Regions from separate parts of the Pseudarthrobacter sp. HLT1-3 genome, predicted to be linked through region 1. Evidence: riboswitches for the same ligand, from Rfam matches in the RefSeq annotation. Region 1 holds a riboswitch; each other region holds the start of a gene.
The links. A riboswitch is a leader RNA that binds a small molecule or an ion and turns the genes downstream of it on or off. The one in region 1 is predicted to bind cyclic di-AMP.
Positions count from the first base shown of each region.

Region 2: linked by a shared signal. The riboswitch ahead of AC50X9_RS02635 (M23 family metallopeptidase) and the one ahead of AC50X9_RS20435 (M23 family metallopeptidase) in region 1 are both predicted to bind cyclic di-AMP.
Region 3: linked by a shared signal. The riboswitch ahead of AC50X9_RS12095 (aggregation-promoting factor C-terminal-like domain-containing protein) and the one ahead of AC50X9_RS20435 (M23 family metallopeptidase) in region 1 are both predicted to bind cyclic di-AMP.

Region 1 covers NZ_JBWZCJ010000041.1:5,888-13,777, reverse strand. The annotation lists gene AC50X9_RS20470 (sortase domain-containing protein) at 1-377, opposite strand, end outside; gene AC50X9_RS20465 (hypothetical protein) at 627-1,397, opposite strand; gene AC50X9_RS20460 (hypothetical protein) at 1,576-2,049, opposite strand; gene AC50X9_RS20455 (cupredoxin domain-containing protein) at 2,046-2,441, opposite strand; gene AC50X9_RS20450 (hypothetical protein) at 2,944-3,186, opposite strand; gene AC50X9_RS20445 (hypothetical protein) at 3,215-3,394, opposite strand; gene AC50X9_RS20440 (recombinase family protein) at 3,373-3,567, opposite strand; cyclic di-AMP (ydaO/yuaA leader) riboswitch at 4,124-4,299, shown strand; gene AC50X9_RS20435 (M23 family metallopeptidase) at 4,440-5,087, shown strand; partial or broken gene AC50X9_RS20430 (cytochrome c biogenesis CcdA family protein) at 5,090-5,626, opposite strand; gene AC50X9_RS20425 (WD40/YVTN/BNR-like repeat-containing protein) at 5,623-6,255, opposite strand; gene AC50X9_RS20420 (M20/M25/M40 family metallo-hydrolase) at 6,612-7,538, shown strand; gene AC50X9_RS20415 (DUF4383 domain-containing protein) at 7,852-7,890, shown strand, end outside.
Region 2 covers NZ_JBWZCJ010000002.1:195,454-203,343, reverse strand. The annotation lists gene AC50X9_RS02650 (MFS transporter) at 1-935, shown strand, start outside; gene serC (phosphoserine transaminase) at 963-2,090, opposite strand; gene AC50X9_RS02640 (iron-dependent transcriptional repressor DtxR) at 2,351-3,046, shown strand; cyclic di-AMP (ydaO/yuaA leader) riboswitch at 3,192-3,407, shown strand; gene AC50X9_RS02635 (M23 family metallopeptidase) at 3,410-4,228, shown strand; cyclic di-AMP (ydaO/yuaA leader) riboswitch at 4,375-4,533, shown strand; gene AC50X9_RS02630 (NlpC/P60 family protein) at 4,843-5,607, shown strand; gene AC50X9_RS02625 (HNH endonuclease) at 5,825-6,325, shown strand; gene mobA (molybdenum cofactor guanylyltransferase) at 6,433-7,188, shown strand; gene AC50X9_RS02615 (DUF6457 domain-containing protein) at 7,172-7,459, shown strand; gene AC50X9_RS02610 (molybdopterin molybdotransferase MoeA) at 7,456-7,890, shown strand, end outside.
Region 3 covers NZ_JBWZCJ010000012.1:79,808-87,697, forward strand. The annotation lists gene AC50X9_RS12090 (sensor histidine kinase) at 1-1,562, shown strand, start outside; cyclic di-AMP (ydaO/yuaA leader) riboswitch at 1,667-1,825, shown strand; gene AC50X9_RS12095 (aggregation-promoting factor C-terminal-like domain-containing protein) at 1,824-2,600, shown strand; gene AC50X9_RS12100 (glyoxalase superfamily protein) at 2,614-2,991, opposite strand; gene upp (uracil phosphoribosyltransferase) at 3,085-3,720, opposite strand; gene AC50X9_RS12110 (phosphatase PAP2 family protein) at 3,733-4,575, opposite strand; gene AC50X9_RS12115 (nucleoside deaminase) at 4,647-5,150, shown strand; gene AC50X9_RS12120 (DNA glycosylase AlkZ-like family protein) at 5,200-6,456, opposite strand; gene AC50X9_RS12125 (glycosyltransferase) at 6,461-7,783, opposite strand; gene AC50X9_RS12130 (6-pyruvoyl trahydropterin synthase family protein) at 7,791-7,890, opposite strand, start outside.

The sequences.
Region 1 (7,890 bases):
AGCCGGAGCTCAGCTCCGGGGGTGTTTCCGTAGACTTCGAGGGTGGGGAACTGGTTTTTGCTGTAGAGGGCGCCGCGGTCAACGGTGAACACGGCGGTGCTGCCGTCGGTTCGGGAGACGTTGATTTCAGCGCCTGGGGCGAGGTTACGCAGGTCCGCGAAGACGCCTCTGGCACCCCCGAGTGCGTTCACGTGGCCCAGCATCACGGAGGGGCCGCGTTCCCCGGGGGCGGGGGAACCGATATACCAGCTGGCGGGTGCGCCGCTGCCGGTGCCCGGTACCTCGAGGGACCCGTTCTCCCGTAACCCCAGGTGGAGCAGATCGGTTCGGACTCCGATAGAGGGAATCGCCAGGGTGACGGGCGCGGAAGCGCCCATCACCGGTGGAAGCTGCTGCGTGGCCGGGGCCGCCGTGGGGCCAGCGGCCGGAGCCGCTGGAGTCCCGGGGGCTACCGCAGCCGGGACGGACGCCGAAGGTGGGGACCCGGCGTCCGGCGTTCCACTGTTCCCTGCGGCGCAGCCACTCACACTTAGGAGGAGCAGAACCCCGGCCGCCGTGGCGGCCCGGAGGCCCCCGCAGCGGCCGGAATTCCTGATTGTCACAGTAGTGATCCGTTAAGCCGGTGCTTAGGCTGCTGCGCCGGCGGTGCGGCGGCGGACAACGTATGCTCCACCGGCGAGGGCGATCAGGGCCAGGCCGCCACCGACAGCGAGGGCGCCGGTGTCGGTGCCGGTTTCCTGGGTGACGCCTGTGTCAGCGCCGCCTGCAGGCATCTTCATCTGCCCGGCCTTCAAGGTCCCGCACAGGGCGGGGGAGGTGGCGGCCAGCGGAAGCGTCGGGGCCAGGTCGCTCTTGGCGGCCTGGCCTGCCGCGCTGAGGGTGGCGGGGTCAAGGCCGTGGACGACGACTACAGCGGTGCCGGCCTTAAGGGCTGCCTTGGTTTCGGCGTTCAGCTCGAACGTGCGGTCAACGGTGTAAGCAGCACCCTGGCCGCCGACCTTGAGGTCAAGGCCCGCTGCGGGGCTGGTGTCACCGCTGGTGGACAGGGTGGTGACGATTCCGCCGTAGGACGGGGCGCCTTCGGTGGTGGAGATGACCTTGTCGCCGTCCTTATCGGCAGAGGGTGCCGGGCAGACGCCCTGGGCACCGCCGTGAATGTGCTGGACATGCGGGTACGGTGCGTCCATGAAGGTCGCCGGCATGCCCGAAACCTTCAGGACAACGTGGGCCTGGTCGCCTGTGACGTCCAGTGTGATGGTGCCCGAGCCTGCGCTGCCGTTGAGCTGGCCCAGGGTCGACTGGTAGGACTGGTCCGCTGCCATCGCAGGGGAACCGGACAGGGCGAGGGCGGCCAAAGCCAGGGTGGGGACAGCCATAAAGCGGAGTGTCTTATTCATTGGATAAATCTCCTCATACACGCGCGTGTGATGTTGGCACCCCAGGGAAGGGGACAACAGTACTTCGGAGCGATACCGGCAAAGGATGGGTGCACGTGTGGTTTGGACCACATTTGTAGTCAGCCCACGGCCGGGCAGGCATCGGAGGTGCTTTCCCGGGCCGTTGATCCAGTTCCGATCAGGCCGTTGAGGCCCCGCGGCGGCCGCCCCTGCCATCCGGCCATGGTTCCTGCCGGGTCTTGCGCCGCAGGACGTAGCCGGTCAATGCCAGGCCGCCGGCGGCCGCTTCGGCCACTGCTGTGATGGTCTTGGCCGCGTACCAGACCGGTTCATACATCGAAGGCAGCGGCCCAATAGCAGGGACCTGGACGTACCGGTAAAGGATGACCGCGGCCAGGGACGAGAACGCGACCACGGCGGCGGCCGCGAAAGCCGTCCGTGAACCGTTCAGCAGCACAAACACCGCAGCTACGACCGCGGCTCCGGCCTGGATCAGAAACAGGGTGCCTTGCCCGAGCCCGCCAGGGGCCGCCTGCTGGTAGCCCGGGGCGAGCTGGACATGGACCACGGCACTGACCACCAGGCCCGCAGCGGTACAGACACGCAGTACCCAAAGAGACCGTGCCTGCGGTTTTAGTTCCTGGTGGGTCATTTCACGACCAGCGTCCCCGTCATCTGCGGATGAAAGCTGCAGATAATCCCGTACTCACCGGCGACGTCCGGAGCCTTAAAGCTCACCGTTGCACCGCCCGGGACCTCAACGTCGAAACCGCCCTTGTCCTTGGCGGTCAGGGTATGCGGGGCGCTGTCCGCGTTCGTCACCGTCACCATCGCCCCCGGCTTCACCGACGCCGGAACCTCATACGCGAAGCCCCTGATCGTGATGACAGCCTCGCCGGCCGAGGCCGATCCATCAGCTGACGGGACAGCGGAACTGGCGGCGGGCGGCGGGGCGGAGGGCGCTCCCTCCTGGGCGGCGCACCCGGTAAGGGCCGCCAACGACACGGCGACAGCTACGGTCAAGATGCGATTGATCGTTCTCATGACAATCCCTTTCCCAGGGATGTGTCCTCCGCGCGCCGGAATGGCGCACCTATCAGGAAACTACCCACACCCTATTCGTCACCACTGCCCTTACGGACTGCCGACGAGGACTGGCGGAATGACCGGCCCGAACGGGATCCATGCTGTCCGGTGGAAGGTTTTCTGAGGGAAAGACATCATGCTTCCGGTCTGCGTAGGCTGGCCCCATCCGGCACGGTACGAGCATCGAAGAGTGAGTCATGACTGAAATCACTGCACATGTCGAAGTCCTCTGCCGGCCCTGCGGCAAGTCGATGTCGGTCGTCTCTCCAGCATCTCAAATACGATCGTATTTTGAGGTGCCCGGGAGGCGGCCGTCAACGTAGGGCTGGTTTCCAGCGCGAGGCATTTCGTCATGTTGGGGCCGGGCGATTCGACGATACTTCGGGGTCGTCACGAGTCGTGGTTTCCGGATGTGGAACCGCATGGATTGCACCTACCAGGTCTCTTTGCGTGATCTTGGTTAGAAGTCTTTGTCGGTTGTGCCGGTTCCGGCCGGTGCCGTCTGGATCCGCACATTGCTTATGCCCGCCGTCGAGTTCGCGGCAGCGGTGAGGGTGGCGTTACCGGTCAGGTAGGCGCCCGGATCCTCGACCGACCCCGAGGTGTTCTCGTTCCAGGCGTTCACGAACGATTGACGGAAATCCCACACCGACATCGGAAAGAACATCGAGGGACGGCCCGCCGGGTTTTTCTGCCCCGTCACGGTTTGACCCGGACCGGGGGACCGGTTCCTAAATGCCGAATCGCCCCTCGGAGGGAGGGGAGCGCAGGAGCCGGTCCGGTGGGTGCAGGTCGATGATTGGCAGGTGCCCGTCAGTGCGGATGGCGTCACCACCGCCGTTTCGGTGGTGGTAGCCGCTGGAGTAGTGCAGGATTACATGAACCGACTCTACGGCGTTCGCCGCACGCAAGGTTTCGATGATGAAGTCGCGCTCCTCATCCGTGCGGTCTGCAATTTTGTGGTGCCGCTGATCGTATCTTCGTAGATTTTGTCGCATCCGGCCTTCTTCAGGGCGTCGATCTGCAAGCGCAGGTTCTGGTCCCGGGTGGAGACTCGGGCGTAGCCGATTCGGTGCGCGGTCATGGGGTGTTCTCTTCTCAAAACTCAGTCCGGTGCGTTGCTTCGACTGTACCTTTTTGAGAACTATTTGTGAGAACGACCGGCCTTGAGCTCGGTTTTTCGTCCCAACGGCGGTTTTCAGCAGAAAGATGCCCGTTTGCAACAGCTCGCTGCGAACACCGCGATTCTCAAATCAACTTATTCTTGAAATCCTTCGTTTCCGAGATTGGCTGTATCGCAGCAGGGAACCGGCCGGTGCTGCGGCCAAAATGCCTCCACTGGTGGAGCCCGGAGGCAACGTCAAACCGGCCGCTTGCCCTCCACGGGGCCAGGCCAGCGCCGGGTGCCGCGGCCAGTCTTGTCCCGCTGCCAGGTAGGCGGTCAGGGCCGCCATGCGGGCATGCCATCTGGCCTCGTCGGCCCTCGCTCGGCGCTACTTGCCCATAGCCGCGGGCCCCAACACCGGGACCCAAGGTGCTGCATATAACGAATTTGTAACTTATGCGAACCGTTCGCTAGGGTTGGAGAAGAACATACCCCTAACGGGTATGGTTGCGACCGCTTCGCCAAACCCCGCCGGCGGTCAATGAAGCTATCTTTCTCAAGGCGGGGGCGGAGGACCCATCTACGGTGCGCCATGGTGCACCTTGGGGTGAAGTCGATCCTGTGACTGCGTGTCTGAACGTATCCGCAGGACGGCCGGACAGTCCACTCGTCCGAATCCGACAGCTAACTTCGCCGGCGCCGAGAGGACCACGATTTTGTCTGCCCACCCAGAACACGGCCGCCGCCGTGCCCTTCCGTCCCCTTCCTCAGCGTCCAATCGGGCTGCAATCCATGTACCATCGAGGCCGTCCCGGGGCCAGCAGTTTGGCGTTGCGGCAGCAGTTACGGCAATGATTGCCCTCACCGCGCTGTCTACAGCCCACGCGGATTCCGGTGCGCACTCTGCAGGCAAGGACCAGCCGGTCGCTGCAGCCCCGGCCGCCCAAGTGGCCGTTACGGCGGACGCCGGTGCCGGTCTGACCTTTGACCGTCCGGCTGTGACCTCACAGCCGGCACCCGCTCCGCCGGCTCCTACACCTGCACCGGCTCCGCTGGTGCAGGCCGCGGCAGTGCCCGCGGCACCTGAAGCTGCCCCCGCACCGGTGTCGAAGGGGCTGCGGGCTCCGCTCGCGTCGATGAACGTCAGTTCCGCTTTCGGCTTCCGGGTCAGCCCCATCACCGGAGCTGCAGGTGAGTTGCACACCGGCGTTGACCTGACGGGAGCGTGCTCGACAGCGGTATTCGCGGCCGGTGCTGGGACCGTCACCGAGGCCGGCTGGAGCCCGTACGGCGGCGGCAACCGGATCGTGGTGGATCATAGCAACGGCTTGAAAACCACCTACAACCATCTGGCCAGCATTGGTGTCTCGACCGGGCAGTCCGTAGCGCAGGGCCAGCAAATCGCAGGCGTTGGTACGACCGGAGCATCCACTGGCTGCCACCTCCACTTTGAGGTCCTGGCCAACGGCAAAACCGTCAACCCCTCAGCCTTTATCTGATCGCCCGGGCCATGGCAGTAGGCGAAGGCCGGCAGCGCCCCGCGGCCGGCGCTGCCGGTCGTGACGCTCAAGGACAGGACAGCGCCCAGCGTCGGACCCACGCAGGGGGTCCAGTCGAGCCCCAAGACGACGCCCAGCAGCGGGGCGCCGGCCAGGCCTGTACGGCGGCCGAGGGTGATCTTTCGGGTCTGCTGCAGCCATGGCACCATTCCAAGCAGGGCTGCCCCCATCAGGATCACCACCACGCCCAGGCCGCGCATCAGAATGTCCTGCCAGCGCAGCAGCCAGGACCCGATAGCCCCGTAAAGGGTGAATACGGCCGCGAAACCCAGCACGAACAGTCCTCCCGGTCAGGACGCGGCGGCGGTTGTGCGACTGGGTCGGGTCTGTCAGTCCGGAGACGTATCCCAAATAGCCCGGTATCAGGGGCAAGATGCAGGGCGAGAGGAAGACACCAGGTCGGCGGTCATGGCCAGGGGAATGGCAATCAGGGGAGCGCCGGAGGTCACCATTGAGGCGAAGAATTCTCCGATGTCTATGGGTCAGGAGGCACCGGAGGCCGGAATGTGGTGCCGCCGTCGGTGGAGACGATGATCCCCTCGGCGGTGGCGGCCCAGATCCACGGGTTTCCGTCGGTGCCCTTCACGGCGGCTATCGCGTGGACTTCGCCGTCGATCCGGCCCTTCCGGGTCCAGGTCGCGCCGGCGTCGGCGGAGTAGTGGACCGTTCCGTCGGGTTCGACCCCTGCGGCCTCTGCGGGGTGGGCGAAGGTGGCCAACTGAATGACCGGGCCGGAGGTCACCAGCTCCCAGGTGTTGCCGCGGTTGGTGGAGCGCCGGATCCCTTCGGGGGTGGTGGCCAGAACGGTGTCACTGTCGGGGTGCCCGGCCAGGGCCGCGGGGGCGAAGGCGGCGGCCACGGTTTTCCAGGTCTTGCCGTCCAGTGTGGTGCGCAGTTCCCAGTCGGGCGACGATGCCGGATTTGGTGGTGGTGAGGGCGTGGAAGTCTGATTCGCCTTGCCTGGAGAGCTGTTCCCAGGTTTTGCCGCCGTCGACGGTCTGATCAGGCCGAGCGGGTTAGGCAGGTCGGAGCCGGCTCCGGAGTGGCCGGAGGCGTAGAAGACGCCCTGGTCTTTAGCTCCGGTGAAGCCCCGCTGTCTTGACTTCACCCGGGATCTTTTCGATCCGCAGGCGGAAGCTCCTGCTGCCACCGTGCCGGGTAGGCACTCTGATTGTTCCTCCGCTTCGGAGCTCTCCCGAAACGGCTGTAAGGCCGGAGTCCCTGATGGCGAAGCCTCGGCATTGATCAGGTTCTAGGCCTGCGCACCGTTGGGGCCGTCCTGGGGGATTCCATTCAAGTTGACACCATCGCTCTTCCTCTTAAACGGCTGAGAGGCTATCTTCGTAGCGTGGAGGTCGCTAATACGCTGCAGAGGCGCGGAATGACTGTGGGGGCGGCAATTTTGGTTGCGATCAGCCTCGTATGACGGGATGCACGGCTTCGCGGCTGGAACCCGTGCGTGGTGTGGACGCACGCACCGTCCTTGAGGCCTTCGAGGCCCGGGGCATGCTTGACCACGTCGAGGCACTGCACCGCATCGCGGAGGATAATGGCGGCAATCGCGCGTCCGGCACCTCCGGCTACGAGGAATCGGCCCGCTACATCGAGGAGCAGCTGCGCGCAGCTGGGTACTCGCCGACCCGGCAAACCTTCACCTTCCGGTCCGACGGCAAGGGCAAGAAGCAGGTGGAGTCGTATAACATCCTCACGGAGACCGGGGGCAGTGCCGAGAACACCGTGGTGGTGGGTGGCCATCTGGATTCCGTGCGCGAGGGTCCGGGAATCAACGACAATGCCAGGGGAGTGGCGGCCGTCCTGGAGACCGCCCTATGGATGAAGGAGACCGGGTTCAAACCGATCAATAGAATCGTGTTTGCGTTCTGGGGCGCCGAAGAAGACGGCCTCTACGGGTCCCAGCACTACGTCGACGAGCTGAGCAAGACCGAGAAAGACCAGACTGCGGCGAATCTGAATGTGGATGCATTGGCCTCGCTCAACGGCGTGCGGTCCATTCACGACGGGGACGGGTCTGATTTCGGTGACGGCGGCCCGTCCGGTTCGAGGGAGATTGAGGAGCTTTTCTTCCGGTACTTCGAGGAGAACTCGCTACGCGCCGAAACCACGCCCTTTGACGGTGGCTCCGATTACAGCCGCAGCAACATCGCGTTCACCGATGTGGCGGGCACGGGTTACCCGGGCGGCACCGGCACCGCCAAGCAGATCGCCGAGGCCGTCCGCGATGGTGAGGGCGTCCTGGTCATTCACGGACTGGATTATGACGACAACGGCACGTACAACTTCAGCAGCCCGGAAGGTGCCAGCGAGCTGAACCCGGACCTCCCGGCAGAGGCCACCGACCCGGCAGTCTGCGGGGTCCTCGAACGCCACTAACACGGCCCCGCGGGGCCCTAATCTGGCACAGTAGCCTGGCACAGGGTTGTGCAGCGGGTCCGTTCAAAGCGGACTCCGGTGGCCCGCCCTACTTGCGGGGGCGGGCCACCGGCATGTCCGGGCGCGGCAGCCGCGGCGACGGAAAAGGTATTCAGCGAGGCGCGTCGCAGTTAGGCAATCCGCAACTGGGCCAAATCAGAACGGCGGGCGCAAGCTGTTCCGGCCCTCGGGCCCGGCTGCGATAAACGGCAGGACGCAGTGGCTCATTTAGAGATGGCAACACTCGCCGTCGGCACAGGCCCTCCCGGTCGGCATCCTCAGCTTCGTCCCTGGCCTCACCAGCCAATACGAC
Region 2 (7,890 bases), on a different contig from region 1:
TGCCCAACGCGGTGGCCCTCAACAGTGCGTCCTTCAATGTCGCCAGGATGATCGGGCCCGCAGTCGCCGGCATCCTCACGGTCGCCGTCGGGCCCGGCTGGGTCTTCCTGATCAACACCCTGACCTTCGTCGCCCTGCTGCTGAGCCTGTGGCGGATTCCGACGGCGTCGCTGCGCCAGCTCCCCCGGGCAGCGGCTGGCAAGGGCCGGATCCGCGAGGGCCTGAGGTATGTGCGGTTCCGCCCGGACATCGTCGTGGTCCTGGTCGCCGTTTTTATTGTGGGCACCCTCGGACTGAATTTCGTGCTCTTCATCGCGGCCATGGTCGGAACAGAATTCGGCCTGGACGCCAGCGCCTTCGGTCTGATGAATTCCATCATGGCCATTGGCTCCGTCGCCGGGGCCCTGCTCTCCGCCGGGCGAAAAAAGCCCAGGCTGCGGATCATTTTCGGGGCTGCCGGAGCCTTCGGCGTGACCTCGGGCATCGCCGCGCTGGCCCCCAGCTACTTCTGGTTCGGTGTGGCGCTGGTTCCGGTGGGGCTGTTCGCCATCACCATGCTGACCAGCGCCAACGGTTACGTCCAGACGACCACGGACCCCGTGATGCGCGGCCGGGTGATGGCGCTGTACATGGCGATCTTTATGGGCGGCACACCCATCGGGGCGCCGTTCGTGGGATGGATCGCCAACGTCGCCGGCCCCCGCTGGTCCCTGAGCGTCGCGGCGGCCTCCGGCCTGGTCGCGGCCCTGATCGGCCTGGTGTGGATTGTCAGGGCCCGGCAGCTGCGGATCCGGTTCGACCGCCGCGCCCGCGGGCTGCGGCACTTCCGCGTGGTATCCGCCGCTGCCCGCGGCGGAACCGGCCCCGACGAAAACGCATCCGACGGGGACGGCGCCGGCCGGGGACAAAAACCCGACGACGCCGTCGACCGCTGACGCTTCAGCGCCGGGATGGGCGCGGAGCTACTTCTGCAGCTCGCCCACAACGAAATCGATGCATTCCAGCAGCGCCGACACATCGTCGGGCTCGATCGCCACGAAGGTCGCAATGCGGAGCTGGTTGCGGCCCAGCTTGCGGTACGGCTCGGTGTCGACGATGCCGTTGGCGCGAAGCACCTTGGCGATCGCCGCGGCGTCGATGGAGTCATCGAAGTCGATCGTGGCGATGACGTTGGACCGTTCCTCAGCGTTCGCGACAAACGGGGTGGCGTACTCCGATGCCTCGGCCCAGCGGTAAATGCGGCCGGCGGAATCCGCGGTCCGTGACGAGGCGAAGTCCAGCCCTCCGCTGGCGTTGAGCCACTGCACCTGGGCATCCAGGGTGACGAGCGTGGCCAGCGCCGGCGTGTTGTAGGTCTGGTTCAGCCGCGAGTTGTCGATCGCCGTCTGCAGGTCCAGGAAGTCCGGGATCCATCGTCCGCCGGCCTTGATCCGCGCCGCGCGCTCCAGCGCTGCCGGGGAGAACAAACCCAGCCACAGGCCGCCGTCGGAGGCAAAGTTCTTCTGCGGGGCGAAGTAGTAAACGTCCGCCTCGGCGACGTCGACGTCGAGCCCGCCGGCAGCCGAGGTGGCGTCAACCAGGACGAGGGAGTCCGCGTCGGCACCGGCTACACGCTGGACCGGAGCAGCGACACCCGTTGACGTTTCGTTCTGGGGCCAGGCGTAGACGTCGACGCCGGCCTCGGCCCGGGCTGCCGGGCGTGTGCCAGGTTCGGACTTGATGATGGAGGAGTCCGCGAGGAACGGTGCCTTGTTGGTGGCGGCGGCAAATTTTGAGCCAAACTCGCCGAAGGACAAGTGCTGTGCCTTGTTTTCGACCAGGCCGAAGCTCGCGATGTCCCAGAAGGCGGTGGACCCGCCGACGCCCAGGATGACCTCGTAGCCCTCCGGGGCGCGGAAAAACTCGCTGAGCCCGGTCCGGACCGATCCCACGAGGTTCTTGACCGGCGCCTGCCGGTGGGAGGTGCCGAGCAGCTTCGACGACGCGGCCAGGGCCGCCAGCTGTTCCGGACGGACCTTGGAAGGTCCGGCGCCGAACCGGCCGTCCTTGGGCAGGAGGTTTGCGGGAATCGTGATGCTGGTGTCGCTCACTGTGGCTCCAATTTTCGGCAGGTTCGAGGTGCGGCTCGGGGTGGCCCGGCAGGATGGCTGCGGCGGAGCCACCGTTTCATTCTGCCTGACTGCCGGGCGGGGCGGGGAAAAGGGACCGTCACAGTCCGGTCATTGAGATTATCCGGAGTAATTCAAAATAGGCTAAGCTGGCCTGCGAACGTAGCGGACCCCGCCAGGGCGCCAGCCGCAGGCGGTACCGTGGGAATCACGTAAGGACGGCGCTCGAGGAGCTGAGCTGAATGACGGACCTGATCGATACAACCGAGATGTATCTCCGGACCATTCTCGAACTTGAAGAAGAAAACATTGTCGCCCTGCGCGCCCGGATCGCCGAGCGACTGCGCCACTCAGGGCCCACCGTTTCCCAGACCGTTGGACGCATGGAGCGCGATGGCCTGGTGGTTGTTACCGGCGACCGGCACCTTGAACTGACCGAAACCGGCCGGAAACGTGCCATTGGGGTGATGCGCAAGCACCGCCTCGCCGAGCGGCTGCTTGCCGACGTGATCGGCCTCGACTGGGCGTATGTCCATGAGGAAGCCTGCCGCTGGGAGCACGTGATGAGCGAACGGGTGGAGCGGCGGATCTTCGAATTGCTAAACCACCCCACGGTCTCGCCGTACGGCAACCCGATTCCCGGCCTCGCGGAACTGGGCGGACTGGCTTCCGAGCCCCACGCACCGGGCGTCGTGAACCTGCTCGAAGCCATGGCCGGCTACGGGCCGGATTCCCGGATCAGGGTGAGCCGCCTCGCCGAGCCCATCCAGGTGGAACCGGAACTGCTCGTCCAACTGGACGAGGGAGGCATCCGCCCCGGCGCCAGTGTTTCGCTGGAGCGGGTAGGGGAGTACATCTCGGTGCGAGTGCCGGAGATCGAAGGCGCCCTGGAGCTGCCACCCGAGGTTGCAGCCCACGTCTTTGTTACCGTCGATTAGCCGGCACTAACTGACAGCTGATGCGACGACCCATGAGTTGTGCACAGCTTCGATAACGGATTTATCTCTGAATGGCTTAATCGCCTATAGTTGGTCTCTAGTACCGATACCAAAGCGTTACCTGATCCGAAGCCGAGCTCTGCCAGCGGATCAGTAGCAGAACCACCTTTCTGGCAGGGGCGGGGGAACCACTTCCGGCTGTTTCAACAGCCTTGGGGTGAAGTCCGTCAGCGGCGAGTACCCTCCACCAACGGACCCTTTGGATCCCTTTGTGCCTGGATTCTTGCCACGGCGGACCGGGTCTTTGATCTCTCTGACCCGAATCCGACAGCTAACTTCGCAGGCTCTCCAGAGAGGAACCTTTTGACCACCCAGACCGCCAGGGGCCGCCGTCGTGCGACCGGTCCCGCTCCGGAGTCCCGTCCGGCCGTCGCCTTGCTGGCAGACCGCCCACGTGACGCGCACCGCGACGCACGCCGGGACCGCCGCAGTCCGTTCCGCCAGGTAACTGACTTCGCGGCCGCCAGTGGCGTGGGGCAAAAGGCCGGCCTCGCCCTGGCCGCCACGGGACTGGTCCTCACTGTCACCGTCCCCGCGACGGGCCCGGTCATGGCCACGGACACCTCCGCCGCCGGTTCCATCTCCGCCGCGGTCCAGCCCGACATCACGGCCGCCGAAGCCAAGATTGACTTCAGCCGTAGCGCCGTCACCACCCAGGGTGACCCGGACGGAAAGCTCAAGCAGTTGCTGAGTGCGCAGTCCGCCGGGTCGATCACCCGTGCAGCCTCCGCAGGCAGCCTCGGGGCGCCCCTCGCCCAGCTGAAAACGGCTTCGCCCTTCGGCTACCGCGTCAGCCCCATCACCGGCGGCTCCGGGGAGTTCCACCGCGGCCAGGACTATGCCGCCCAGTGCGGCAGCGCCGTCCTGGCGGCTGCCAGCGGCACGGTGACGTTCACCGGATGGCATCCCTACGGTGGAGGAAACCGGGTAGTGGTCGACCACGGCAACGGCCTGGAGACCACCTACAACCACCTGTCCTCGGCCACCGTCAAGGTGGGCCAGCAGGTCTCCCGCGGCGATGTCGTGGCAATGTCCGGCACCACCGGTGCCTCCACCGGCTGCCACCTCCACTTTGAAGTCATGGTCAACGGCGAAGTCGTCGACCCGACCGGCTGGCTCTAAAAGCTGATGGGGCGCTCTCGCATTCTTGTGACACGCCGTGATCTGAATGTGACATTGCCTCCCAACTGCTGTACCGTTTGACCTACGCCAACTTTTCCGAAGTTGGCGCTCTTGAGTGGATTGCCTAGCTCTGCCACCGCTCAAGGTCCGTTCGCATGACATCGTCTGGCAGGGGCGGGGGAACCAATTTTGGTCTTCGCAAGAAGACCTTGGGGTTAAGTCGCAAAGCTTCCCAGGAAGCAGCGCGGCCGGGTGACTCCCATCCGAATCCGACAGCTCACCTCGCAGGCATTGGGAGAGGCTACTTTCGTGTCTTCACGCCACAATGCTGCGCTTCACCGCGCTGGCGCGGCTCTTACGAGCCCGCTGAAATCCAACCTCCGTGTCGTCCTTGCCGGCGCCCGGAACGGATTCCACTCCGCCGACTCAATCTCTGCTGAGTCCGGCCCGCAGGCCATGCACCTGCAAGCAGTTCCCGCTTTTGGCGCGTCTTCGCAGTACACCCTTCGCTAAGTAACCCATTTCGGGGCGATCCGGCGTACCCCCAAGATGCCGGAGCGTCCTCAGACCGCGCCTGAAAAGCGCGGACCCAGGATCACGAAAGAGAGAACTGAATGACTACTCGTGCAAACGCACGGCACCGCGCCGAGGTCACCAAGACCAACTCGCTGGCCGTCATTGCCAAGGCTGTCGGCGACAACGCCGGCGGCATGGGTCGCCAGGCAGCCGTTATCGCTGCTGCTTCCGGCCTCGTCCTGACCAGCGGTATCGCAGCCAACGCTGCTGAGACCAACGTCCAGCGCGAAGCCACCTCCGCTTCCACCCTCGAGGTTCAGGCTGCTTCCCCGGCGACCATCTCGGCCGCCTCCACGATCGCCATCTCCTACGAGAAGCCGGCCGTCACCACTTCCCCGGCCCCCGTCGTCGAGGCCCCCAAGCCTGTCGTCAAGGTCGAGGAAGCTCCCGCCGCCAAGACCGCCGGCACCCAGGTCGGAGGCGCCACCCTGACTGCCGCCTCGACTGCCACCAAGGCACCTGCCGTTTCCAGTGGCATGGGCGCGACCATCGCCGCGGCTGCCTACGCCCAGCTCGGTATCGGCCAGGACTGCACCGCCCTCGCCACGAACGCGCTGGCTGCTGCCGGCATCAACTACCACGGCTGGCCGGCAGGTTACCTGTCCCTCGGCCGCACCGTGAGCGCCGCCGAGGCACGCTCCGGCGACCTCGCGTACTACCAGAACGGCGGCTCGGGCATGGCCCACATCGCCGTCTACGTCGGCAACGGCATGGCCGTCCACGGCGGCTGGAACGGCGGGACCACGTCCCTGCAGAGCGTCAACGTCGGCTCCGGCCCGGTCTTCATCCGCATCGGCGGCTAAGACCACAGCAACGAAAACCGAAGGGACCCCCGCCGTTTGGCGGGGGTCCCTTTGCATTGCCGCCGGGTGAACTTTCGAGGGCTGCGGTCGTGGCGCGATAAAAATATTCGGTAAATCGGCACCTCCGTGTTTACTCTTGTTTTGTCCATAGCCCGACCAAGCAGAGGGCAGCCGGCCCTCGTGCCCCTGGCGGGTGCGGCCGTGAAGAGGTATGCGGATGCGCACTCTCGTTCTAAATGCTGGATATGAACCGCTGGCGGTTGTCACTTTCCGCCGGGCACTCGTGCTGGTGCTGACCGGAAAGGCCAGCGTCGTGGCGGAAGGCGACAATCCTGTCGTCGGGCCCCAGGACGTCCTTGGCCGGCCCTCGGTGATTCTGCTGAATCGCTACATCAGGCCCCGGTACAACAACATAACGGCTGTCAGTCGCCGCGGCGTGCTTCGCCGGGACGGACACCGTTGCGCGTACTGCGGGAAGGCGGCCCACACCATTGATCATGTCCAGCCCAAATCCAGGGGTGGTGCGGATTCCTGGGAGAACCTCGTCGCTGCCTGCCTGCGCTGCAACAATGCCAAAGGGGACCATACGCCGGGTGAAATGGGCTGGAAGCTGAGCTTCAGCCCGGCGCCGCCCCGCGGGACAACCTGGCAGATCAAGGAACTGGAGAAGCCGACGCCGGCCTGGGACCCTTTCCTGCTGCCGGAATCTGCTGCCTGAACCGGTCCGGCGATTCGTGCCGGCGATTCGGTCCGATCGTGTTCGGTCCGATCGCGCGTTCGGTCCGGCCGGAGTGGCGGCCTGCCGGACCGCGTTAGGCTGGGCGGGTGGAATTTGATGCTGTCATCCTCTCCGGTGGGAGGTCATCCCGGCTGGGCGGCGTGCCCAAGTCCGGCCTGATGCACGACGGCGCCACCCTCCTTGAGCACGCCCTTCGGGCCGTCCGCGGCGCGGCAGCGGTCGCCGTCGTCGGGCCCGACCCCGGAGACCTGCCGGACGGTGTGGTCAGCTGCCGGGAGGACCCGCCCTATGCCGGACCTGCCGCCGCCATCGCGGCAGGGCTTGCCGCCCTGGAACGGAACCGCGCCCACGACCCGCGCCACCCTGCCGCCGCGCCCTTCACCCTCGTACTTGCCTGCGACATGCCCCGGGCGGACGCCGCCGTCCGGGCGCTGCTCGGCGCGGTCGCCGCAGCCACTGGGCACGACGGGCTTATGGCACTGTCGCGGGATGGACGGCGTCAACCCCTTGTGGGCTTGTATAGCACAGCCGTGCTACAACAGCGCGCGGCCGATGCGGCCCGGCGCGGTGCCCTCGAAAACGCCTCGGTATTCGCGCTTCTTGCTAGGCTGGAGGTGCGGGAAGTAAGCGTCCCCGAGGGGTCCACGGATGATGTGGACACTTGGGACGATGCCTCCGCATTAGGGGTTACCCGCCCGCCGGAACGGCATGGCAGCGACCGTCCTGAACACGACCGTCCCGAACGAGACAGTCTTGATCGGGACGGCCGAGACCGTGGCATCCGGCCCGGGGATCCCCAGCTGAACTCAACCTTGGAGGCAAACGGTGAAAAGCCAGGATGAAACACTCGAAGACTGGTGCCGTGCCCTGCTTCAGGCCCTGGAACTGGAAGACGTCGAGGTTGACGTGAACGAGGTCCTTGCCCTCGCCGGAGTGGCGGCGCACGCCGTGGTGCGCCCGGCCGCACCGTTGACGACGTTCATCGCCGGCTTCGCGGCTGGTCTGGCCTCCGGCTCCGGACAGGCCTCGGATGCCACCTCCATGCAGGCCGCGATGGGCGTAGCCCGCAAACTCGCCACGGACTACGCAGCCAGCGAAGCCTCAGGGGCATGACAGCTGCACCCCCTCACGGCAGCCCAGCTGCCGCCGGGGACGAGCCTGCAACGACCACCCCCGACGCCGGCCCGGCACCCGGGCATCCGGACGAGACTTCCGCTGGGCCGGCCCCCGACGCCGCGGGCGAGGCGCCGCAGGCGGAGGCACCGCATCGGCACCTGGCGCACACCTGGCAGGAAGCCTGGCAGCTCGCCTTCGACTGTGCTGCCCCGATCCCCGCCGCACCCGTTGCCCTGCGCGAGGCCCTGGGCCGGACACTGGCCGCCGATGTGGAGGCACTCGTGGACCTGCCGCACTACGCCTCCTCCGCCATGGACGGCTGGGCCGTCAACGGCAGCGGACCCTGGATCCTCGCGGAACCCGGCCAGCGGCTGGCACCCCACCAGGCCAGTCCGATTGTCACGGGCGGACTGATTCCTCCCGGGGCG
Region 3 (7,890 bases), on a different contig from region 1:
CCCGGCTGGTCCTGGTCGCCATGGCCCTGCTCGTGGCGATCTGCGGTGCCGTCGGCGTCGTCAGTTATGCCTCGATGGACCTCTTCCTGACCAGGCAGCTCGACAAGCAGTTGCAGCAGGCAGAGGACCGTGCCCGCGATTTTGGCCGCGCCGGCGGCCGCACAGATCCTCTTGAAGCGCGGGGCCAGGGAATCGGCACCCTGAATGCCCGGATCGATGAAGATTCAGTCCGCAGCGCGGGTTTCCTGGGCGAGGACGCCACCCGGAAGTCCCTTACCGAGGAAGACGACGAGGTTCTCCTTGGACTCAGCCCCCGCAGCGATCCGGTGGACCGGACCCTTTCCGCCGGAGCCTACCGGCTGGTTGCAGCCGAGTCACCAAACGGCGACGTAATTGTCACCGGGCTGCCGCTCGCAGAAAAACAAAACACGCTGGCCTCCCTGGTCTGGACCATGGTGCTTGTTTCTGCAGGCGGCCTCGTCGTGATCGGTCTGGCCGGCACTGCGCTGATCCGCCGGACCATGAAGCCGCTGGACCAGCTGTCCGAGGTTGCGACCCAGGTGTCCCGGCTGCCGCTTGATGCCGGCGAGGTGGGACTGGCCATGCGGGTTCCGGCGTCCGCGGCGCATCCCGGAACCGAGGTGGGCAGCGTCGGCCATGCCTTGAACCTGATGCTGGACAACGTCTCCAACGCGCTGGAGGCCCGGCAGAACAGCGAGATGAAAGTCCGCCAGTTCGTGGCGGACGCCTCGCATGAGCTGCGCACGCCCTTGACCGCCATCCGCGGCTACACCGAGCTGATGCGGATGACCGAACACTTCACGCCCGACGGCGAGAAGTCCCTCGCCCGGGTGCAAAGCCAGTCCGAACGGATGACCACCCTGGTGGAGGACCTGCTCCTGCTCGCGCGGCTGGATGAGGGCCAGCCGCTCAAGCTCAGCGAGGTGGACCTGACCCAGCTGGCCATCGAAACAGTGAGTGATGAGAAGGTCATGGCCCCTGACCGGGTCTGGCAGCTGGAGCTCCCGGAGGAGCCGGTGGTGGTCCGGGGCGACGCGACCCAGCTGCACCAGGTGTTGGCCAACCTGCTCTCCAACGCGCGGAAGCACACCGGTCCCGGCACAACGGTCGTGACCGGCGTGAAGCTCACCCCGGACGGTAGTGCCGTGGTGACAGTGACGGACAACGGGCCCGGAATCGCCCCGGAATTTGTGGACCGGGTCTTTGCGCGTTTTACGCGCGCTGACGCTTCCCGGAAGAATCCGGTGCCCGTTGCGGCGGCGGCACACGGGCGGCGGCCCTTTCCGCACCCTCCGCTTCACCCCCCGCGTCTGCCTTCTGCTTCCGGGGCCGCCGCCGCTCTCACCAGCGCGGCCGCCGAGGGAACCAGCGGGCTGGGCCTGTCCATCGTGCAGTCAATCATTGCGGCCCATGGCGGAACTGTCAGCGTCGCGTCGCGGCCCGGACGGACGGAATTCACTGTGCGGCTGCCGGCAACTCCCCCGACGCCTGCGGCTAGCCGGACAGCGGCAGGGGCGCAAGACGCCACGCCGCCGTCGTGATCTCCGTTATTGAAATGTGACTTAGCCGCCCAGGTCCTGTACGGTTTTTAGGGTGCGGCCATCACTAGGGCCGCATATCCGGGCGCACGCCAAGCTCTGCCGCCTACCGGATTCCGCTGGACCAGGCAGAGGCGGGGGACCCAGAGTTCCCGGGCATTTGCATCTTCCGCCCTTGGGGTGAAGCCGACACGTGAAATTCCGTGCGGCCGGGTGACCTCACCCGAACCCGACAGCTAACTCCGCAGGCGTTGAGAGGCGATTATGACCGACTTCAACGCACAACCGCGCCCTGACGGCGCCGAGAACACCACCCGCTCCAAACCGGCGAGCCACCGCGCGGAACCAGCCAAGCCCGCGTCGGCCCTGTCCCGGATTGCCGGCAATGTCGGCTCCACCGGCCGCCGGGCGGCGGTTGTGGTTGCGGCCTGCGCGGTCCTCGTGGGGGCCGGCGCCGCAGGCCAGGCGTCCGAGACCGGCGCCCGCAACACCAGCGCGGGCAGTTCCACGCAACCAGCCACGACGGCGGATCCGTTGACGCACCTCGATTTTGAACGCGTCCGGGTTGCCAACCAGGCCGTAATCCCGACCGGAACCGCCGCCGCCCCGGCAGCGCCGGTTCAGCAAGCTGAAGTACCCGCCCCGGCAGCTGCACCGGCCCCTGCACCGGCTCCGGCCGCCGCTCCGGCTCCGGAGCCCGCACCCGCACCAGCTCCTGCTCCTGTCGCCGTCAATGACCCTGCCGGAGCCCAGGCTTACGCGGCCAGCCAGCTGGGTTCCTACGGCTGGGCCGCCAGCCAGATGCCCTGCCTGATGAAGCTCTGGACCAAGGAGTCGGACTGGGAGACCACTGCCACCAACCCGAGCAGCGGCGCCTACGGCGTGGTCCAGTCCCTGCCCGCCGAGAAGATGGCCAGCGCCGGGGCGGACTACCGGACCAACTACCGCACGCAGATCAACTGGGGCCTGCAGTACGTGCAGGATCGCTACGGCTCCCCATGCGGGGCCCTGAACTTCCACTACGCCAACAACTGGTACTAAGCAGCGCTGCGGATCAGCCGCCCGGGCGGTTGGGGATGTACTGCACTGCCCACTTGTTGCCGTCGGGATCGGCGAAATAAACGAAGTGCCCCCAGTCCTGGACGTCGATGCCGCTGACCTCCACACCGTTGTCCTTGAGCTGTTGGTGGGCTGCCGCGATGTCGCTGACCACCAGCTGCAGGCTGGGGGCGGTGCCCGGCGGCGCATCATTGAGGCCCTCGCCGATGGCGATCGAGCAGGCTGAGCCGGGCGGGGTCAGCTGGACGAAGCGGATGCCGTCCATCGGCCGCTCGTCATAGTCGGCGTTGAAGCCCACCTTGTTGACGTAGAAATCCTTGGCGCGGTCCACATCGGACACCGGGACAAAGACGAGTTCGAGTTTCCAGTCCATGACGCTCAGGCTAGTCCCGCAGGGTCTCGCCGGGAAAGGGAAATCTCAAGCCCGTGGAACCCGCCGCGGGCAGGTTCGCGTCGGGCGGCTGGCTTAGCCGGCCACGCCGTAGAGGCGGTCGCCGGCATCGCCCAGGCCCGGGACGATGTAGGACTTTTCGTTGAGCTTCTCATCGATCGAGGCGAGCACGATCGTCACGTTGGCGTCGGAGAGCTCTTCCTCCAGCTTTGCCAGGCCTTCCGGGGCCGCGAGCAGGCAGATGCAGGTGACGTCGGAGGCGCCGCGCTTGAAGAGGAACTTGATGGCCTCGCGCAGCGTGCCGCCGGTGGCAAGCATGGGGTCCAGGACGAAGATCTGCCGGTCGGTGAGGTCCTCGGGGAGCCGCTCGGCATACGTGATGATATCCAGGGTCTCTTCGTCGCGGGCCATCCCCAGGAAGCCGACCTCGGCCGTGGGGACCAGCTTGGTCATGCCCTCGAGCATGCCGAGCCCGGCGCGCAGGATGGGGACGACCAGCGGCGTGGGCTTGGTGAACGCGGTGCCGATGGTCGTGCTGACCGGGGTCTCGATGGTCACCGGTTCGGTGCGGACTTCGCGGGTTGCCTCATACGCCAGGAGCGTCACAAGTTCCTCGGTGAGCTGGCGGAAAACCGGGGAGGGGGTGTTCTTGTCCCGTAGAACGGTGAGCTTATGGGCGACCAGCGGGTGGTCCACAACGAGAGTGCGCATGGGTCAAAACTATCACCCGGCGGACGGGGGCCCGCCCGTGGGGCCGCGGGCGCCGACGTCGTTCGCTTCCTCTGGAGAACCGCTGCCGGCGGCGCCGTCGCGCAGGTGGACAGAGTTGTCAAAAGTCGGGGCGGGTCCGGCGTCCTCGCGGTGCCGCAGGGCGTGGAAGAACCGGTGGGCCATGATCACGATCCCGACCCAGGCCAGCCCCAGCACCCATCCGATGATCACATCGGTCATCCAGTGGTGGCCCAAATAGACCCTGCTCATGCCCATTGCGAAGATGAAGGCCGCCCCCGCCGCGATCAGGCCGACACGGGCCAGGGTGTGTTCAATCTGCAGACAGGCGAGGTACACCACAAGTCCGATTACCACCGTGGTGTTGAGCGTGTGGCCGCTAGGGAACGACGGCGAACTTTCGTAGGGCGGGACGGCGTCGGCGTGGTCCGGACGGGTCCGGCCGATCAGCGTCTTGCCCACGGACGTCGCGGTCACGGAGACCGCCGCGGCACCGCCGATCAGGATCAGCGGCCGCCAGGTCCGGCTGGTCCAGATCAGCCACGCGGTCAGGAGACTGCCCAGGATGGGCATCCCAATCCCGCCCCCGATGTTGGTGAAACCCGTGACGAACGCGTCCAGGCCGGGGCTGCGGAGCTGTTCCATAAACCCCAGGGTGGGCTTGTCCAGGCTGGCCAGGCCGGCCTCGTCCACGACGTCGTTATAGACCTCGGCACTTACCAGCGCCAGCATCAGCACCACCGCGCCGCCCACGAGCATCGTGGCCCACAGCGCCGCATACGGCACCACCCACTTGCCCCAACGGTGCGTTATCCAGCCCACTGTCCCGTTGTTCACGGTTGCTCCCGAATGTTGGTGCTGGCAGCCGGGCTGCACAGCTTGCTTAGCATCGAAACTATCATTGAGCCATGACTTGCCCCGAGCCCCGCCATGCCGAATGGATGGGCCTTGCCCTCACCGAGGCGCGTGCCGCGCTGGCCACGGCCGACGTGCCGATCGGCGCCGTCGTCATCGGTCCGGACGGCACCGTGCTCGGCAGCGGACGCAACGAACGCGAGGCGCTCGGGGATCCGACGGCACACGCTGAGATGGTGGCCATCCGCGCGGCGGCCGCCCGGCTGCAGGAACGCAGCGCGCAGGGCGGAATGGCCGGTGCCGGTTGGCGTCTGGAGGACTGCACCCTGGTGGTGACGCTCGAGCCCTGCGCCATGTGCGCCGGGGCCGTGGTGCTGGCCCGGATCCCGCGGGTTGTGTTCGGGGCCTGGGACGAGAAGGCAGGCGCCGCCGGTTCCGTGTTCGACATCCTCCGCGAGCGCCGGCTCAACCACTGGGTGGAAGTGTATGGCGGGATCCGCGAGCACGAGTGTGCGGAGCTGCTTCGGGACTTTTTCGCCGGTCACCGCGGCAACTGAACTCTGAATCCTGGCCGCCATCGCGAGTCCCCGGAGGCTCCGAGCCGTGCTACCGGCCGGCCGCGGAGGCCGCGGCGGAGGCCGCCAGGGCGTCGATCCGCTTTTGCCGGGTGGCCGGTGAGTCGAGGCTGAAGGCGCGGAAGTCTCCCAGGTCCTCGCGGATCCACTCCTCGACTTCGGCGATCCGCCGGGTCACAGCAGGCGTGGGGGCGTGGAACACCCAAGGCACGATCCGTTCCCTGCCGGGATCGTACTGCCACAGCCCGATGATCCGGCCCCGGTCGAAGATGGGATGGTCCGGGAGGTCCGCCTGCAGCGCCAGCGAGCCAATGGCCTTGGTGTGCTGGTCCTCCTCGGCCAGCAGGTCCGCGGCGTTCCGCCGCAGCAGCGCGAGTGAGTCCGTGCCGGCCAGCAGTTGGATCTGTTCGCCGGCCGGTTCCTGGAACGTGGCGAGCTGGTCGACGTCGTCGGGCAGCATCCACAGCATGTCCCCGGCGGCGGTGGCAACCTCCACCGCGCCGGCCGCAGCCAGCGCCGCCTTGCTCTGGACCACGGTGAAGGCCGTAAACCACTGCGACTGTTTGAAGGTCGCTCCTCCGGTCCAGGCCAGGTAGCGGCGGACCAGCTCGGCGCGGGTTTCCTCGTCGTCGAGCGGGCTCGGCCGGAGGTTCCAGAGCTCGTAGGCGTAGCGCTGCAGGTCGAGGCGGCCGTTGGCCGGGACCCGGCGGATCCGGCCCTGCGCCTGCAGGATGCCCAGGGCCGCGGGGAGGGTGGTGCTGGCGCCCTTCCTCTTGCCTTCCTCGCCGAGGTTCCGCACGGAGTCGCCAAGTTCCTCCTTGAGCTGCCTCGGGTCCAGCGGGACGCCTGCCTCGGCGAGCGTGTGCAGCACCTGCTCCTCCAGCAGGGTGAGTTCGCCGCGGTCGACGCCGAGCCTGCCGAGCACCTTGAAGGTGGCCTCGGCGGCGTCCCGCCCGAGCTGCAGCGCCCAGGCGAAGTCGTCCCGGCCCAGGACGTAGGTGCAGCCGCGGGCTGTCGGGAGTTCGAGGATCCGGTGCGCCAGGACGTCGGCGTCCACTTGTTCGCGGCGGATGCCGGCGCGGGCGAAGAGCGTGAGGTAGGGGTTGGCGCCGCCAATGGAGCGCGCCCAACCCGCCCGGGCCAAGACCTGCTCCGAGGTGCAGCCGGCCAGTGAACCGTCCAGGCCCTGTTTGTGCCAGGCCCAGGCGCGGAGCCGCTCCGGAGTGAGGGTCCGGGCCGCTGGAGTTTTCGCGGTCCGGGTCTGCGTGGTCAGTGGCAGGGGCGTCATGGGGTCATTGTCCACCAGCCGGCTCGGCAGGGGAATCTTCCACGGGAGGCTTTTCCTGCGGGGCAGCCGGCGGGGGCCCCGCCGGGCGTTCCGGGTTCAGGGCCTCCAGCACGGTTCGGGCGGTGGTATTCCAGCCGGGAAGCCGGCCGCGGGCGTCCATCGCAGCGGCCCGCCAGCGGGTGCGGACCCCGGGGTCGCCCAGCCAGCGCCGCAGCACCTGGGCGAGCGGAGCCGGGTCCTCGTCGAGGGTGACGGCTGTCCCCGGCAGGGTGACGGCTGTCCCCGGCAGGGCGGCTGCGTGGGGCGTCGGCGCGGGGGGCGTGGCCGCTGGCGGCGTTCCTGCGGAAAGCGCCGGCACGGCGGCGCCGGCAGCGAGCGCTTCGACGGCGCCGGTGCCGGCCCGGACGATCACGGGCACTCCCCGCGCAATCGACTCCGTGACCACGAGCCCGAAAGTCTCGGCCTGCGAGATGAGCAGGCTGAGGTCCGCCGCAGCCCATTCCGCCTCAAGCGCCCCGCCTCGCAGCTCCCCCGGGATCCGGAGCCGATCGTGCAGCCCCAACTGCTTCGCCGTGTCGCGGACCAGTGCGGCGTAGCGCGGGTCCGCGGTGTCCGAGCCGATCAGGGAAGCGGTCCAGGGCAGATCCAGCAGGGCTGACAGTGCTCCGAGCAGCAGCAGCTGGTCCTTGTTGGGCAGCAGGGCGGCCACGGCGAGGAAATGCGGCGGCTCGGACCCGAAGGCCAGCGCAGCGGCGTCGGTACCGGGCGGGGCGACCCGCAGACCGTCCGTCCCATGCCGGGCCCGGATCCGCGCCGCGGCAGAGCCGCTGGTGCAGATCACCCCGGCTGCCGCCCGCAGGGCCCGGCGTTCCAGACTGGTTTCCTCCTGTCCGGTGTCGTCCAGCGGCATGTGGAGCAGGATCCAGGCGGGACGCCCGATGGCCGCGGCGGCCGCGAGTTGCTCCGGAGCCCCGCAGCCGAGCAGCCCGTCAATGAGGGTGACGGTGCGGCGGGGGCGGGCGCCGCGGACGTCGTCGGAATCCCCGTTGGCATTGTTGGCATTTTCATCGTCGCCGTCGTTGGAGCCGTCGGCAGTGAAGTCGGCCCCGTCACTACATAAAAGGGCTCCCAGCCGCTGCCGGTCCTCCGCGCTGCCAACCGGCCAGCCGCCGTCGAGCGGGCAGGTCTTCACCTCCACGCCCAGGACGGCGAGCTCCCGGGCGAGCGCGGCGTTGTAGACGTTGCCGCCCGAGTTGTGACGCACGTTGCCGGGCACCACGAATCGGACGCGGAGACCGTCCGGCCGCACCCTGTTCCTGGCTGTCACCAGAGTCCTAGCTGGCCTCAAAGTCGAGCGAGTAGCTGGCCCAGGCGTCGGGGGTTTCGCGCAGGGTGACGTCCAGCCCGGCCAGTTCGCGTCCGTCTGCGCCGGGA